2 regions of the Shewanella indica genome follow, and region 1 is predicted to be linked to the other one. Evidence: riboswitches for the same ligand, from Rfam matches in the RefSeq annotation. Region 1 holds a riboswitch; the other holds the start of a gene.
The links. A riboswitch is a leader RNA that binds a small molecule or an ion and turns the genes downstream of it on or off. The one in region 1 is predicted to bind thiamine pyrophosphate.
Positions count from the first base shown of each region.

Region 2: another riboswitch for thiamine pyrophosphate. It lies ahead of thiC (phosphomethylpyrimidine synthase ThiC); the one in region 1 lies ahead of SIL79_RS13770 (TonB-dependent receptor).

Region 1 is NZ_JAWXXR010000001.1:3,068,016-3,075,342, forward strand. Features, by position in the region: gene SIL79_RS13745 (M61 family metallopeptidase) at 71-1,825, opposite strand; gene hinT (purine nucleoside phosphoramidase) at 2,067-2,423, shown strand; gene SIL79_RS13755 (PaaI family thioesterase) at 2,420-2,920, shown strand; gene SIL79_RS13760 (PaaI family thioesterase) at 2,917-3,369, shown strand; gene SIL79_RS13765 (YcfL family protein) at 3,387-3,776, shown strand; TPP riboswitch at 3,922-4,031, shown strand; gene SIL79_RS13770 (TonB-dependent receptor) at 4,087-6,243, shown strand; gene SIL79_RS13775 (hypothetical protein) at 6,307-6,567, shown strand; gene pnuC (nicotinamide riboside transporter PnuC) at 6,571-7,221, shown strand; gene SIL79_RS13785 (phosphotransferase) at 7,218-7,327, shown strand, end outside.
Region 2 is NZ_JAWXXR010000001.1:3,727,293-3,734,619, reverse strand. Features, by position in the region: gene trhA (PAQR family membrane homeostasis protein TrhA) at 1-591, opposite strand, end outside; gene SIL79_RS16745 (hypothetical protein) at 968-1,171, opposite strand; gene SIL79_RS16740 (hypothetical protein) at 1,196-2,107, shown strand; TPP riboswitch at 2,271-2,370, shown strand; gene thiC (phosphomethylpyrimidine synthase ThiC) at 2,599-4,707, shown strand; gene thiE (thiamine phosphate synthase) at 4,709-7,279, shown strand; gene thiS (sulfur carrier protein ThiS) at 7,269-7,327, shown strand, end outside.

The sequences.
Region 1 (7,327 bases):
TGCGAACCACGCCTTGCATCCAGGCCTGTAAGCCGACGCAGAGCACGCATGGGACTTGTTCGCACCTTCCTTAACCCAGCCAGGCCTTGGCTTTGGCTGGTTCGGTGAGCTTGAGTGACACAGTATCTATTGCCGCCGGTTTGATAGGCAGCAGGCCTGTCATCAGCTCATCACGGCGGAAGAAGTGCAACTCCAGACTATCGCCGGGCTCATATTGTTGCAGTTCATTTTCAAATTGAGCGCCGACCTGCAGACCATTGGCGGCGATTAGCAAATCCTGAGCCGCGAGCCCGGCGCTGTGAGCCGCGCTGCCGTTGGTCACACTCACAATCCTTAACCCCAGGGCTTCAGCCTTGTAGCGGGCTCCCAAGCCGATTTTTTGCCCCTCAACATCCCCGCCGCCCTGATCCTGAGCGCCTTGGGCACTGCGAAGCTGCATCTCGATTCCGAATTGCGCCAGCAGGGGCGCCAGAGGCAACTCTTGGGTATTATCCAGAAAGGCAAATTCTGCGCTGGCATCCCGGCCAAGCAGCTCCTCATAGAGGCGGCGATGGGAGTCATCTTCAGTGCCTATCCCCTGGCTGCCAAAGGCCTGCCACAGCTTTTGCATCAGGTTATCCAGTGTGTATTTTCCCTGGGTTTCCAGTCTCAGAGTCAAGTCCAGATACAGGGCAAACAAAGCTCCCTTGGTGTAATAGCTGACGATGGCGTTGGCGGCGTTTTCATCCTGTTTGTAGAACTTGGTCCAGGCGTTGAAGCTTGATTCTGTCAGGCTCTGCAACTGCCTGCCCGGCATGCGATACACCCGGGTCATAGTCTGGGATAGCATCTCCAGATATTGCTCACTGGAAACCCTGTTGGCTCTGAGTGTCATCAGGTCATCATAGTAGGAAGTGATGCCTTCATAAGCCCACAGCTGACGGGTGTAGATCTCGGCTTCCAGCGCGTAGGGAATAAAGCTGGCCGGCTTAATGCGTTTGACGTTCCAGCTGTGGAAGTATTCGTGACTGCAGAGCGACAGATAAGTGCGGTAATCCTTATTGACCGGCATCTCCATACTCAGCGGCAGATCTTTGCGGGAGCAGTGCAGGGCGGTGGAGGCTCTGTGTTCCAGCCCTCCAAAGCCATTGCCCAATACCTGAGTCATAAACAGGTAGCGCTCAAACGGCGCTTCACCGAAGAGGCGGATTTGGCTCTCGCAAATAGCCTTGAGATCGTCAAGCAGCCTGGGCATGTGGCAGCGGTGACGCCCTGTCAGTATCACATCATGGCGCACGCCACAGGCCTCAAAGCTGCCGTGGGTAAAAGTGCCCATCTCCACCGGATGGTCGATAAGCTCATCATAGTTGGCGGCGCTGAAACGGCCGAACTGCCAGTCTTCACCTTCGATTCGACTCAGGGTTGTTGCCAGTTGCCAGTTGGCTTCCTCTTTGGGAGGCAGAATTTCCAGCTCCAGCGGCTCAAGCTCTTTGCCGGCCACCGCAAGAAAGACGCTGCTGCCGTTGAAAAAGCCGTGGGTCTGATCCAGGTGGGCGCTGCGCACCGACATATCCCAGGCATAAACCGAGTAGCGCAGTTGCAGTGATTCGGCATTGGAATTTATCTGCCAGCGCTGCTTGTCGAGCTGAGTAATGCTGAGTGGACGCTCCAGCTCATCAAAGGCTTGAATATCTATGATATTGCGACAAAAATCGCGAACCATGTAGCTGCCTGGGATCCAGGATGGCAACCAAAGTTCCTGTCTCGGGGCCGGAGCCTGAATGGTGATTTTGACCTCGAACAGGTGAGCGTGTGGATCTATGGGGCAAATCTGATAACTGATCATCTGATATCCGTATGAATCGTTGGCGAGTGCCGGGAGCCAAATTGGTTCATCTCCGGCTGAGCATGGCGACAATGCTGCCAAAAAAGCCAGGCCGCGGCAATTACTTGCCGAGTTTTAACAGGCTTGGGGGGCAAATCGCCGCGGCCGATTACATCTCTGGGCCGAATGGTATTATACTGCCAAGAACACAGTGATTTGGCCCTTGGGCCGAGTCTGAACCGATACACCGGAGAGTGGCAAAATGGCCGAAGAAACCATATTCAGCAAAATTATTCGCCGTGAAATACCCACGGACATACTGTATCAGGACGAGTTGGTGACTGCCTTTCGGGATATCAATCCCAAGGCTCCCACCCATGTGCTGATAGTGCCCAATCATCTGATCCCCACAGTCAATGACGCCAAGGCCTCCGACGAGCAGGCCATAGGCCGTATGGTGACAGTGGCCGCCAAGTTGGCCGCCGAAGCCGGGATCGCTAAGGATGGCTATCGTTTAATCATTAATTGTAATGAGCATGGCGGCCAGGAAGTGTTCCACATCCACATGCATCTGCTTGGCGGTAAAGCCTTGGGGCCTATGGTGAGTTCAGCGTCATGAAAGTCAATCCGGAGTTTTTCCCGCTGACGACCCTGGCGAGCCGTTTTGTCAACCAGTTGGCCCAGTGTCGTCGCCTCGGGCTCAAGGTGCATGAGGGCAGTGAACACCATGTACTGATAGAGTTGCCTTACAGCACTGAGCTGGTGGGTTACCCTGAAACCGGAGTTATCCATGGTGGGGTTATCACCACTTTGATGGATACTGCCAGTGGCTGCGCCGTGGTTTGTGCCATCAAGGACAAATACGGTTCGCTGGAGATCTCGCCGACTCTGGATCTGCGGGTCGACTATATGAAGCCCGCCGAGCCCCACAAGCCGGTGTATGGTTTTGCCGAGTGTTATAAGTTGTCATCCAGCGTCGCGTTTACCCGGGCCATCGCCTATCAGGACAGCATAGACGACCCCATCGCCCATGCGGTTGGCTCCTTTATGCGGATAAGCCCTGAAATGATTGGGGACACTTTCCGTAAGGCACTGATGGGTGAGGAGACGAAATGACAGATCCCAAGGCATCCCTGGATGTAAAAAGCATAGTTGCCAAAGTGACAGAAACCAATGATTTCAGTCATTTACTTGAGCATGTTCCCTACGCCCGCTTTATTGGCATGTTGGTAGAACGGTTTGGCGATGAGCTGGTATTTCGCTTGCCGGCCAAAGATGACAACATAGGTAACCCGGTACTGCCGGCCATTCATGGCGGCGTGATAGCCGGGTTTATGGAGATGTCGGCCATCATCCAGCTTATGGTGTTTATGCAAACCAGTAAGGTGCCTAAGGTGGTTGATTTTTCCATCGACTACTTACGTGCCGGTTATCATAAGGATAGTTTCGCCGAGTGCCGAATAACCCGTCAGGGACGGCGAGTGGCCAATGTCAATATCGACTGCTGGCAGACCAACCGCAAGCAGCTGATTGCAACCGCCCGGGCACACTTTTTGATTGATTGAGAATAAGGGATTGGCAGATGAAAAAAGTCTTGGTAATAGCAGCAACCCTGCTGGCTCTGGCAGGCTGCGCCAACCATACGGCCGGGGTGTATGCCAGCTCGACCGGTGAAAGTCGCATCGACAACAGCAGCTTTGCCCGCTCGGTGAGTGTCGGTGACTTGATGGCAAGAGGCGAGGGTGGCTTGCTCAGAGGCACTGCCACCATCAGCAGCAAAGTCGCTACCGATATGCGCATTCAGTACAAGTTCACCTGGTATGACGCCAGCGGTTATACCCTGGATGATGAAGGTGTGTCCTGGAAGTCGGTCAAGCTGCATGGTAAACAGCAGTTGCAGGTGAGCGCCGTGGCGCCGAATCCGACTGCCAGTCGTTTTGAGATCTATGTGCGCGAGGCCTTTTCAAACTAAAAGTTGCAACCTCGGCACCACTGCCGCCCGAACCATTATTCCAGTTGATGCTCAACGAACGGGACTATTGGTGTGGGCGGTTTTTTATCCCCTCAGATACAATTTGGCAACCTGGCTCACTTTTGTTGGTAACTCGTGTATACTGGCCCTCGCCAAGGGGTGTTTACCGCATTGCGGTTGACTGAGATGTCGTATGACGAACCCTTAGAACCTGATCCGGCTAGTACCGGCGTAGGAATGGGCCACAATTCGTGCACTTTCAACTCGCTTTCTTATTGCCGGATCTCAAACTGTGAATATTTGAGGTCCTATGTCCAAGTTTACCGTACCTACTCTGCTCGCCAGTACCATTCAGATGCTGCTGTGGGCACCCGTTCATGCCGCCGATAATCCCGGCGTTGAAAAGCAAGATGAGCAACAAGCCATGGAAGTGATAGTCGTCAGCGGCGACTTTCGTGGCCTGACGCTGGAGAAGATGCCCTCCAGCGTGACTGTTATCGATGAGCAGCGCATTGAAGATCAAGGCGCCGAGCATTTCGAAGATATGCTGGGTAACGTAGCCAACTTCAACTGGTCAGGTGCCAGCTCCCGGCCAAGATACTTCCAGATCCGCGGGGTCGGTGAGCAGGAGCAATACCAGGGAGCGCCCAACTCCTCTGTGGGCTTTATTATCGATGATATCGATCTCTCCGGGCTGGGCAGCGTTTCCAGCCTGTACGATCTGCAGCAGTTTGAAGTGCTGCGTGGCCCTCAGGGCACCCGCTATGGCGCCAATGCCCTGGCCGGTCTTATCTATCTCAAGAGCAATGATCCCACAGACGTATTCGAACACGGCGCCGAAGTCTCGCTCGGTAATGATAATCTGCAAACCTTCAGCGGCTTCAGTTCCGGCCCAGTGACAGATTCCGGCAAGCTGCTCTATCGTGTGGCGCTGCAGCAACACAAGCAGAACGGTTATCGCGACAACCTGTATCTGGGCCGTGACGATACCAATGAGCGTGATGAATTCAGCGGCCGTATCAAGCTGCGCTGGTACGCCACCGACAAGTTGCAGGCAGACTTCACTCTACTGCACGCCGATTTTGACAATGGTTATGATGCCTGGACTCTGGACAATAACGGCTTCGATACCATTACCGATGCGCCGGGCGTCGACAAACAGCGCACCACGGGTTCCAGCCTCAAGCTGAGTTATACCGGCTTTGAGGCTTTTGAGCTGGTGTCCCTGTCAAGCTATGCCGCCACAGATCATCACCACGGTTACGACGGTGACTGGGCCAACCCGGATTACTGGGCCGGAAAAGAGTGCGGCGGCGCACCCTGTGAGTACGATTACACCTGGGATAAGCGTGGCGAGCGGCGCACTCTGTCACAGGAGTTCAGATTCAGTTCCAACGAGGCCGGGCGGATTTTCGGCGGCAGCACAGACTGGCTGGCCGGGCTCTATTTTATGGATCTCGATGAGGACAATGATCTCTACTCTGAATACAACGGCGGGCCGGATGAAGTGCTGACTTCCCGCTACAGCGCCAGTAACTATGCGGTGTTTGCCCAGTTGGACTCAGATCTGGGGGCGGGCTACAGCCTGTCTATCGGTGCTCGTATCGAGCGACGTGAGAGTGACTACAGCGACAGCAATGGTGATGCCTTTAGCCCATCGGAAAACATGTGGGGCGGCCATATCGCCCTGTCCAAGGCGCTGGCTGAACACCATGAAGCCTATGTTCGGATAGCCAGGGGCTACAAGGCCGGTGGTTTCAATATGACGCTGCCCCAGGAGCTGGCCGACAAGAAAGAGTTCGATACCGAAATCCTCTACAACTATGAACTGGGGCTGAAATCCAGCTGGGCCGATGGCTTGCTGGATACCCGTCTGGCACTGTTCTTTATGGACAGGGAAGATCAGCAGGTAGCGGCCTCACTGCAGGATCCTGTCGATCCCCAGCGCTTTATTCTGTTCACCGAAAACGCCGGCAGCTCCAATAACTATGGCGCCGAGCTGGAAGCCAACTGGTATCCCACAGATTCACTGCAGTTCTACACCAGCCTTGGGTATCTGCAGACAGAATACGGTGATTACCTGTATCAGGATAAATATGGCAACCCTGTGGATCTCAGCGGCCGGGAACTGGCCCACTCGCCGAGATGGACCTATAGTCTCGGCATGACCTGGCGCAATGACATGGGCTGGTTTGCCAACCTCAACAGCAGTGGCAAGAGTGCGTTCTACTACTCAGACAGCAATGACTCTCGCTCTGAAGACTATCAAGTGGTCAACGCCAAGCTGGGCTATGAGGCAGACAAGTGGTCGGTTTACCTCTGGGGCCGCAACCTGTTCGATGAAAAATACGGCGTGCGCGGTTTCTACTTCGGCAATGAGCCGGATCAAAACTGGGCCGAGAAGCAATATATCCGTTACGGGGACCCACGCCAGATTGGTGTGACCTTCAACGTCAAATTTATCTGATGGCATAAGCCGTTGTCGGCCGGGGCGTGTTGCAGCGCCCCGGTTCATTACAGGAGATGTAAAATGAAGTTAACTGCCGAAATCAGCATGTATCCGCTCCACGATGAGTATCTGGAGCCTATTCAATGGTTTATCAAGCGCCTGGACAGTTATGCCAACATAGAGAGAACCACCAATGCCATGGCGACTCAGGTGTGCGGTGATTATGCCGAGGTGATGGCCATGCTGGCCACCGAGATGCAGGCAGCGCACGAGAAATTTGGCAAGGCGGTGTTTGTCTGTAAATTTATCGGTGGTGAGCTGAACTTGGGCCACAGGGAATAACCCATGAGTGAATTCTGGCACTGGCTCGCCGAGGCCGGCTCTCAGGCCCAGGGCATGGGCGCCTGGGAAGCGGTAGCCGTGGTATTGGCCTTGGCCTATCTGCTGCTGGCCATGAAAGCCAATATCTGGTGTTGGGCGGCAGCCTTTGCCAGCACCGCCATCTACACTGTGCTGTTCTGGAAAGTCGCGCTGCTGATGGAGTCAGTGCTCAACGTCTATTACATGGCGATGGCGCTGTACGGATACTGGCTCTGGCGCCGGGGTGGGGAAAACCATCAAGGAGTGGCCGTGACCTCCTGGCCCTGGCAGCGGCACCTGGTACTGATTTTGTTGACTGGGTTGGTGTCCCTGTTTGTCGGTCATATGATGGCGACTTTCACTCAGGCAGCCTTCCCCTACCTGGATGCGGCAACCAGCTGTTTTGCTGTGATGACGACTTTTCTGGTGGCGCGCAAAGTGCTGGAAAACTGGCTCTATTGGGTGGTTATCGATCTGGTGTCCATCTATCTCTATTTAAGCAAGGGTTTGATGTTGACCTCACTCTTGTTTGTGCTCTACGTGGGGATGGCGGTAGCCGGATACTTTATCTGGCGCGCCAGAGCTCAGGAGTCCCGCGGTCGCGACTCCTCACAGCTTGAAAGCGGCGCGGCATGAAAGGCAAACCGCTGACAGAACTTGAGGCCAGTCTGGGTGAAGGTTTGAGCTGCGAGCTCAACGCCGCCCTCAAGCGGCTACAGTTGTGGCCGCTTGAGGGGGCCAA
Region 2 (7,327 bases), 660 kb from region 1:
CTTGGTGGCGTAGAAGATCACCCCCAAGCTGTAGCTCAGCCCCCCGGCCAACAGCAAGTTGAACCCGGCAGTTGACAGGTTATCGATAAGCTCAGGCAACACGGCGACGCAGAGCCAACCCATGGCCAGATATAGCACCAGGCTCAGCGCCTTGAATCTGTGAATAAAGCAGCTCTTGAACACTATTCCCCCCAGTGCCAATAACCAGATGGCTATCAGCACCCATTCTTCCTGGGCATCGGCCAAAGTAATTAACATCAGCGGGGTATAGGTTCCGGCGATTAACAGATAGATGGCGCAGTGATCCAGCATCTTGAGGCGCCGCTTCCACACTGGCTGAGGAATGCTGTGATACAGGGTCGAGCAGAGAAACAGCAGGATAATACTGCTGCCATAGATGGTTACACCTGTTAACTGAATGGCATCCAGCGAATGCCAGCCCTTGAGTAACATCAGCACTAATCCCAGAATGCCGGCAATCACCCCCAAACCATGGCTGACGGCATTGGCTATCTCTTCATTCAGACTGTATCCAGCGGAAAACTGGCCATTGAACTGGGCTTCGGCTGCTGGGACTTTGCTGTTGGGCATGATTGACTCTCTGGTTCGACCTCATTGAAAGTGAGTCTAACAGCGCTATGGCACTCTGGCTAGATAAAAGTGTACAGCTGTTCGCTGAGATTGATTTGTTCTTTAAACCGTATCATCTGCATTTTTTGCAAACGTCTAATGCTGCACCTTAACAACTCGTTGCTCGGCTTCCAAGTCGCTTTTTACAGTTATTTTGTTCAGAGGATCCCGTCAGCCTTATTCGACAAAGGTTTTACCTGTTTTGTTTGAAGCCATCGATTTGAGTTTGTAGCGTAAATTGCTTTTCAAACAAGGGAATGAACTTTTTACCGAGGGTTTTCTCTAACACTGAGTTTACATTTGGTGAAAGATAAATCAGCGGCTTATGCCTCCACATTCAGATAAATTGATTGCCAGCCGAGACGAAAGCCCGGCGACAATGGCAAGCTTGAGCTTCAGCATTCCGGGTAGGGATGCTGCCTTTGAGCTTGATCTGGATGAAATCCTTAACACAGGTTCCTGCCAACCAAGCCATTTTCAAATACATTCGATTGACCCTTTCTTTGACCAATCGCTTTTTAGTCAACAGCTTGGGGTTCAACCCCAATGCCTGGCGCAAGTTGGCATGGCTAAAAAAGCAGAGCAGGGGGATGCTGAGGCAAAGGGCAACGCCTTCAGTAGTTGGACCGTGGCGGGAGCCGCGCACTTAGTGCTATTGCTGGGGTTATCCTGGTTTTGGCAGCAAGCCGAATGGCAAAGAGTGGTGACAGAGCCTGCCAAACCCAAGGCGTTGCAATCCTATCTTTATTTCAGTCAGCCCAGCCCAAAACCGTTAACGCCAGTGCCGGAAGCCTTGGCCGAAGAAGCAATAACCCAGCCCAAGGAAGCGATAGAGGTTAAAAAAGCTGACTCAAGCAACAGCACTGAGCCACAAAAAACCGAGCCACAAAACACTGAGCAACAAAAACAAGCTGCCGAAGAGTCAGAGCAAGAGACTGAACAAGTGGCTGTTCAAGACCAGAAAGAGCAAAGCGTCCCCAAGATTCGGGCTCAAAGCGTTAAACCTATTGGTAGCGTTATTGAAGAAACGAAAAATGCAGCCGTACCTGCGCCAGAGCGAGCAAATGACTTTAAATCGCAGCCGGCAGAGCAAGCTCAGCTGGACTTCAGTTCAAACGCATTAAAGTCTGCCCGAAAAGTATTGCAACACTCTCAACAGCAGGCGCTGCAGCAGCTATCACAGCAATATGCGGATAAGGCTACGGGACGCAAGAGCCTCAGTGAAATGGATGGGGAGATGGAGGTGCTTTGGGTCAATGACGCCGATGATTTCAATAAAGTGGCCAGTCTGGATCTGCCGCTCGACCCTAACCGTATCGTCAAGGATGGTGATACCTGCTATCGGGTCGTCAAGGTGCCGACTCCGCTCAATCCCTACGCCGAAAACTTGGGGTTTCCATTTAAGTGCGGTCAGACAGAGATGGAAAAAGCGCTCAAGGAGGCGGTGGCCAGCCGTCTAAAGCGGCTTGGTAAGTGAGTTTTGCAATCAATTTATTTGATTTGAAATAAGATTATTTTCAATTTATGAGAATATTTTAATTTAATTCAAATGCTTAAGTTGTGATTTTAATGGATTCAACACTGCGGTGCGTTTTGCTATTGGGCTTGTTTCCTGCTTCGGCTTGTGCTTATACTCGGCAGCAATCTTGTCGGAGTGCCCTCTGGGCTGAGACCGTTTATTCGGGATCCGTTGAACCTGATCAGGCTAGCACCTGCGAAGGAAACAAGCATTCAGCTGCAGCATTACCGCAGCCACTGCGAGCAAAAATCTATGCCAAAGGCTTTAAAGAGCCGAGGCGATATCTGGCTTCTCCAGCGGACATTGAACTGACCTGAAACCACGAGGTCAGTCTGCCAACACCGCCGGAGGAGGACTCCAAATCAAGGAGTTTAACCAGTCAGCTTGCGCCGCTTATTATTCAACTCTCCTGACAAGCAATTTCATTTTCCAAAAGAGTGAGCTTGCTTATGTCAAATCGTCAATCCAATCGTCGTCAAACCCGTGAGGCCGCCCAGGCTTTTATCGATAACCTTAAACCCTTGCAGCATCCCAATTCACAGAAGCTGTTTGTTCAGGGCTCCCGGGCCGATATTCAGGTTGCCATGCGCCAAATCAGGCAGACAGACACCCGAATACCAACCCAAGATGGCAGTGAGCAATTTGAACCCAATCCCGTTGTACGTGTTTATGATTGTGCCGGCCCTTATTCAGATCCCAACGCGGCTATCAATGTGCGCCAGGGCCTGGATAAACTGCGCCAGGGCTGGATCTTAGAGCGTGATGATACGCAAGAGCTGACCGAGGTCAGTTCCAGTTTTACCCAGCAGCGACTGGCGGATGAAGGGCTGGATCATTTGAGATTCGACGCTTTGCCCAAACCGCGCCGGGCCAAGCCGGGTAAGCGGGTGACCCAATTGCATTACGCCCGCGCCGGCATTATCACTCCTGAAATGGAATATATCGCCATTCGTGAGAATATGGCCCGGGCCAATGAAGCGCTTGCCAAAGATCCGCAACTGGCCCGCAAGGCCAAAGGAGAAGCCTTTGGCGCTATAGTTGCCACGCCGATAACCCCTGAGTTCGTTCGCAGCGAAGTGGCCCGTGGCCGCGCCATTATTCCCGCCAACATCAACCATCCGGAAGCCGAGCCTATGATTATCGGCCGTAACTTTTTGGTGAAGGTTAACGCCAATATCGGCAATTCGGCGGTGACCTCTTCCATCGAGGAAGAGGTGGAAAAACTGGTGTGGGCCACCCGTTGGGGCGCCGATACGGTGATGGATCTGTCCACCGGCCGTTATATCCACGAAACCCGCGAATGGATAGTGCGCAACTCGCCTGTGCCCATAGGTACCGTGCCCATCTATCAGGCGCTGGAAAAGGTCAACGGCATTGCCGAAGACCTCAGTTGGGAAGTGTTTCGCGACACCCTGATAGAGCAGGCCGAACAAGGGGTGGATTACTTCACCATTCATGCCGGGGTCTTGCTGCGCTATGTGCCCATGACGGCCAATCGGGTGACCGGCATGGTATCCCGCGGCGGCTCCATTATGGCCAAGTGGTGCCTGAGCCATCATAAGGAAAACTTCCTCTACAGCCATTTCCGCGACATCTGTGAGCTTTGCGCCGCCTATGATGTGTCACTGTCGCTCGGTGACGGCATGCGCCCCGGCTCGATTGCCGATGCCAACGACGAGGCTCAGTTTGCCGAGCTGGAAACCTTGGGTGAGCTGGTGAAAATCGCCTGGGAGTACGATGTGCAGACCATAATCGAAGGACCGGGCCATATTCCTATGCAGCTGATCAAGGAGAATATGGACAAGCAGCTTGAGTACTGTGATGAGGCGCCTTTCTACACCTTGGGGCCCCAGACCACGGATATTGCGCCCGGCTATGATCATTTCACCTCTGGCATAGGCGCGGCGATGATTGCCTGGTACGGTTGCGCCATGCTCTGTTATGTGACCCCCAAGGAGCATCTGGGCTTGCCCAACAAGGAAGACGTTAAACAAGGGCTTATTGCATACAAAATTGCGGCGCATGCCGCCGATGTTGCCAAGGGACACCCAGGTGCCCAGCTGCGCGACAATGCGTTGTCAAAGGCCAGATTCGAGTTTCGCTGGGAAGATCAATACAACCTGGGGTTGGATCCCGATACCGCCCGGGCGTTCCACGATGAATCCCTGCCTCAGGAGTCTGCCAAGGTGGCGCATTTTTGCTCCATGTGCGGCCCCAAATTCTGCTCGATGAAAATCACCCAGGATGTACGCGACTATGCTGCGTCTCTGGCTGCATCCTTGTCTGCATCTCAGCTAGCTTCGGGGGATTCGTCAGGGCCAGACGCGGCAGAGCGCCAAACCGAGCCTGTGCAGGCAGAAGAATTGACGGCACAGCCGCTGGAAGTACTGGATGCCGAGGCAGGGATGGCGCGGATGTCGGCGCAGTTCAAGGCCGCTGGCAGCGCCCTGTATCAACCGGCAACAGCAGGCGAAAAGTCCGAGTCCAATCCCAATCCAAAGCCTAAGTCCAAGTCCAAGTCCAAGCCAGAGGCTACACGCTATGAAGAGGAAGCCTGAAATGGCGGCTGATAAAAGGCCGATAGTCTGGAGCATAGCCGGCTCAGACAGTGGCGGCGGCGCCGGTATCCAGGCCGATCTTGCCACCTTGAGTAATCTTGGCTGCCATGGCTGCTCTGTCATCACCACTTTGACCGCCCAAAGCAGTGTGGCAGTGACGCTAACCGAGGCGGTGAGCGAGGAGATGTTGCTGGCGCAGCTCAATGCTCTGCTCGGAGACTTACCGCCCAAGGCGATAAAAATCGGCTTGCTTGCCAATCAAGCGCAGCTGCAGCTGCTTTGTGACTGGTTGGCTCGGCACCTGCCTGATGTTCCTTTGGTGGTCGACCCTGTCATGGTGGCCAGTTGCGGCGATGCACTCTCTAAGAGTACTGCAACGGGCGCAGCGCGGCTCGATTACCGGCCGCTGGCGGTGCTCGCCACTGCGCTGACCCCCAATATTCACGAGCTGGCGTTGCTGAGTCGCAGCGATATTCATGACTTTCCTTCCTGGCAAGATGCGGCAACTTGCCTGGCAAACGAACTGCCTTGCCATCTCTTGGCCAAGGGCGGGGATTTCGAGGCGGGGATCGCGCGCGGTCTGGCAGAAGACTTATTGCTTTTTAAAGACTTGCCTCACAGCTCAGGGTTGCATCAACGGCAGGGGTTTGTGTTGGCGAGCCCAAGGCAAGCATCCAGCAACAACCATGGCAGCGGTTGCACGCTATCCAGTGCCATAGCGGCATTTTTGGCCCACGACTGGATCTTGCCCGATGCGCTAATTCTGGCCAAGGCCTATATCAATGGCGCTTTGGCGCAGAGTTATCGGGTAGGCAGTGGTCCCGGGCCCTTAGGTCGCCCCGGGGCTTGTCTGGCTGCCGAGCTTATGCCTGTCATCTGGTCGGTGGAGGATTATCCCTGGGCCAACCCAGCCCAGGTGCTCGGCGCCCCCTGGCTTGCAGCGCCAACCTCTGCTGATGCTGTTAGTGCTAAAGGCGTTGGTGTTAAAGGCGTTAGTGCTGAAGGCTTTAAAACACTGCCCCATAATCTGGGTATCTACCCGGTCGTGGCCGATGTCGAATTGCTGGAAGCCTTACTCAAGGCAGGTTGCCGCACTATTCAATTGCGGCTCAAGGAGGAAGTGTTGCCCGGCTCGAGCGCCGAGCGGGCGATCATTCGCGCCATCGCGCTCGGGCGCCAATATCAGGCGCGGGTATTTATCAATGATCACTGGCAACTGGCCATTGCCCACGGCGCCTTTGGTGTGCATTTGGGCCAGGAGGATCTCAGCCAGGCATCCCTTGAGGCCATCCAAGGGGCGGGTATGGCGCTGGGGTTATCCAGTCATGGTTATTTCGAGGCGCTGCTTGCATTGCGCCACAGGCCCAGTTATCTGGCCCTCGGACATATCTTTGCCACCAAGACCAAAGTGATGCCGTCTCTGCCCCAGGGACTGACGCGCCTTGCTGCCTATAGCGAAACCTTCGGCTCCTTGCTGCCGACGGTCGCCATTGGCGGCATTGACGAGCATAACCTTGATGCCGTCAAACATACCGGTGTTGCCAATGTCGCCGTGGTGCGGGCCATTACCGAGGCCGCCGAGCCGGTAACGGCCTTCAGGCGCCTGACACAAAGCTGGATAGGGCGAGCAGCCGCTATTGCAAGTGGGATTAGCCATGCTCAACAAAATGGCGGGGGTCAGGAAGGTGCAGCTGAGCGGGACGGTACTGGAGTTCTGGGCCGTGCTGGGGGTCAGGACTGTACCGGGCTGAGCGATCGCGACTTTATCCGTTACGGTAGCCAGTTGCTGCTGCCCAGAGTCTCAGAAGCGGGGCAGCTCGCCTTACAGGTAATGACGGTCGCCATAGTGGGGCTCGGAGGTCTTGGTCATCATCTGGCGCGCTCTTTGGCCGCCGCCGGAGTAGGGCGTCTCATTCTAATCGATCCCGATATTGTCGAGTTGGGTAATCTGCCGAGGCAACTGCTCTACAACGAGCAGGATATCGGCCGTTTGAAGGTCGACGTGGCCAAGGAAAAGCTGGGGCGCGATTATCCAAACTGCCTGATTGAGATTGAGCCCAAGCTATTTGGCCCCAAGAGCGCGGAGCTTATTAGTGAGGCGTCATTGGTATTGGATGCCAGCGACAATTTTCTTTGCCGTCATAACCTTAACCAAGCCTGTGTGAAGTTGGGCAAAGAGCTGATTGCGGCGGCGATCAGCGCCGATTCCGGCCTATTGTGTCATACCGCCCCTTGGCTTAACCCCGAGGCGGGCTGTTATGAATGCCTGTTCCCTCGGGATAGCACTGGCTCGGGGCGCTGCCGCGACATGGGGGTGTTGGGTCCTGCGGTGCAAACCCTGGCGGCGATGCAGTCGCTGGCAGCCATCAATACTCTGCTTGGAGAGCGCAGCACCCTGGGACGGCTCATCAGCTTGGATTGCCGCACTCTAAGCATGCGTGAGGCCACGCTTTGTGCCGACCCGGCATGTCTTTGCTGTCAAACCCACACTCAGGCTGGACATAAAACACAAGCCCAATTCATGAAAGGGCGCCCAGAGCTTAGCCGTGAGGAGAATTGCGATGCAAATTAAGATAAACAATCAAGTCAAAGAGTTGCCTGAAGCTATGACGCTGTTACA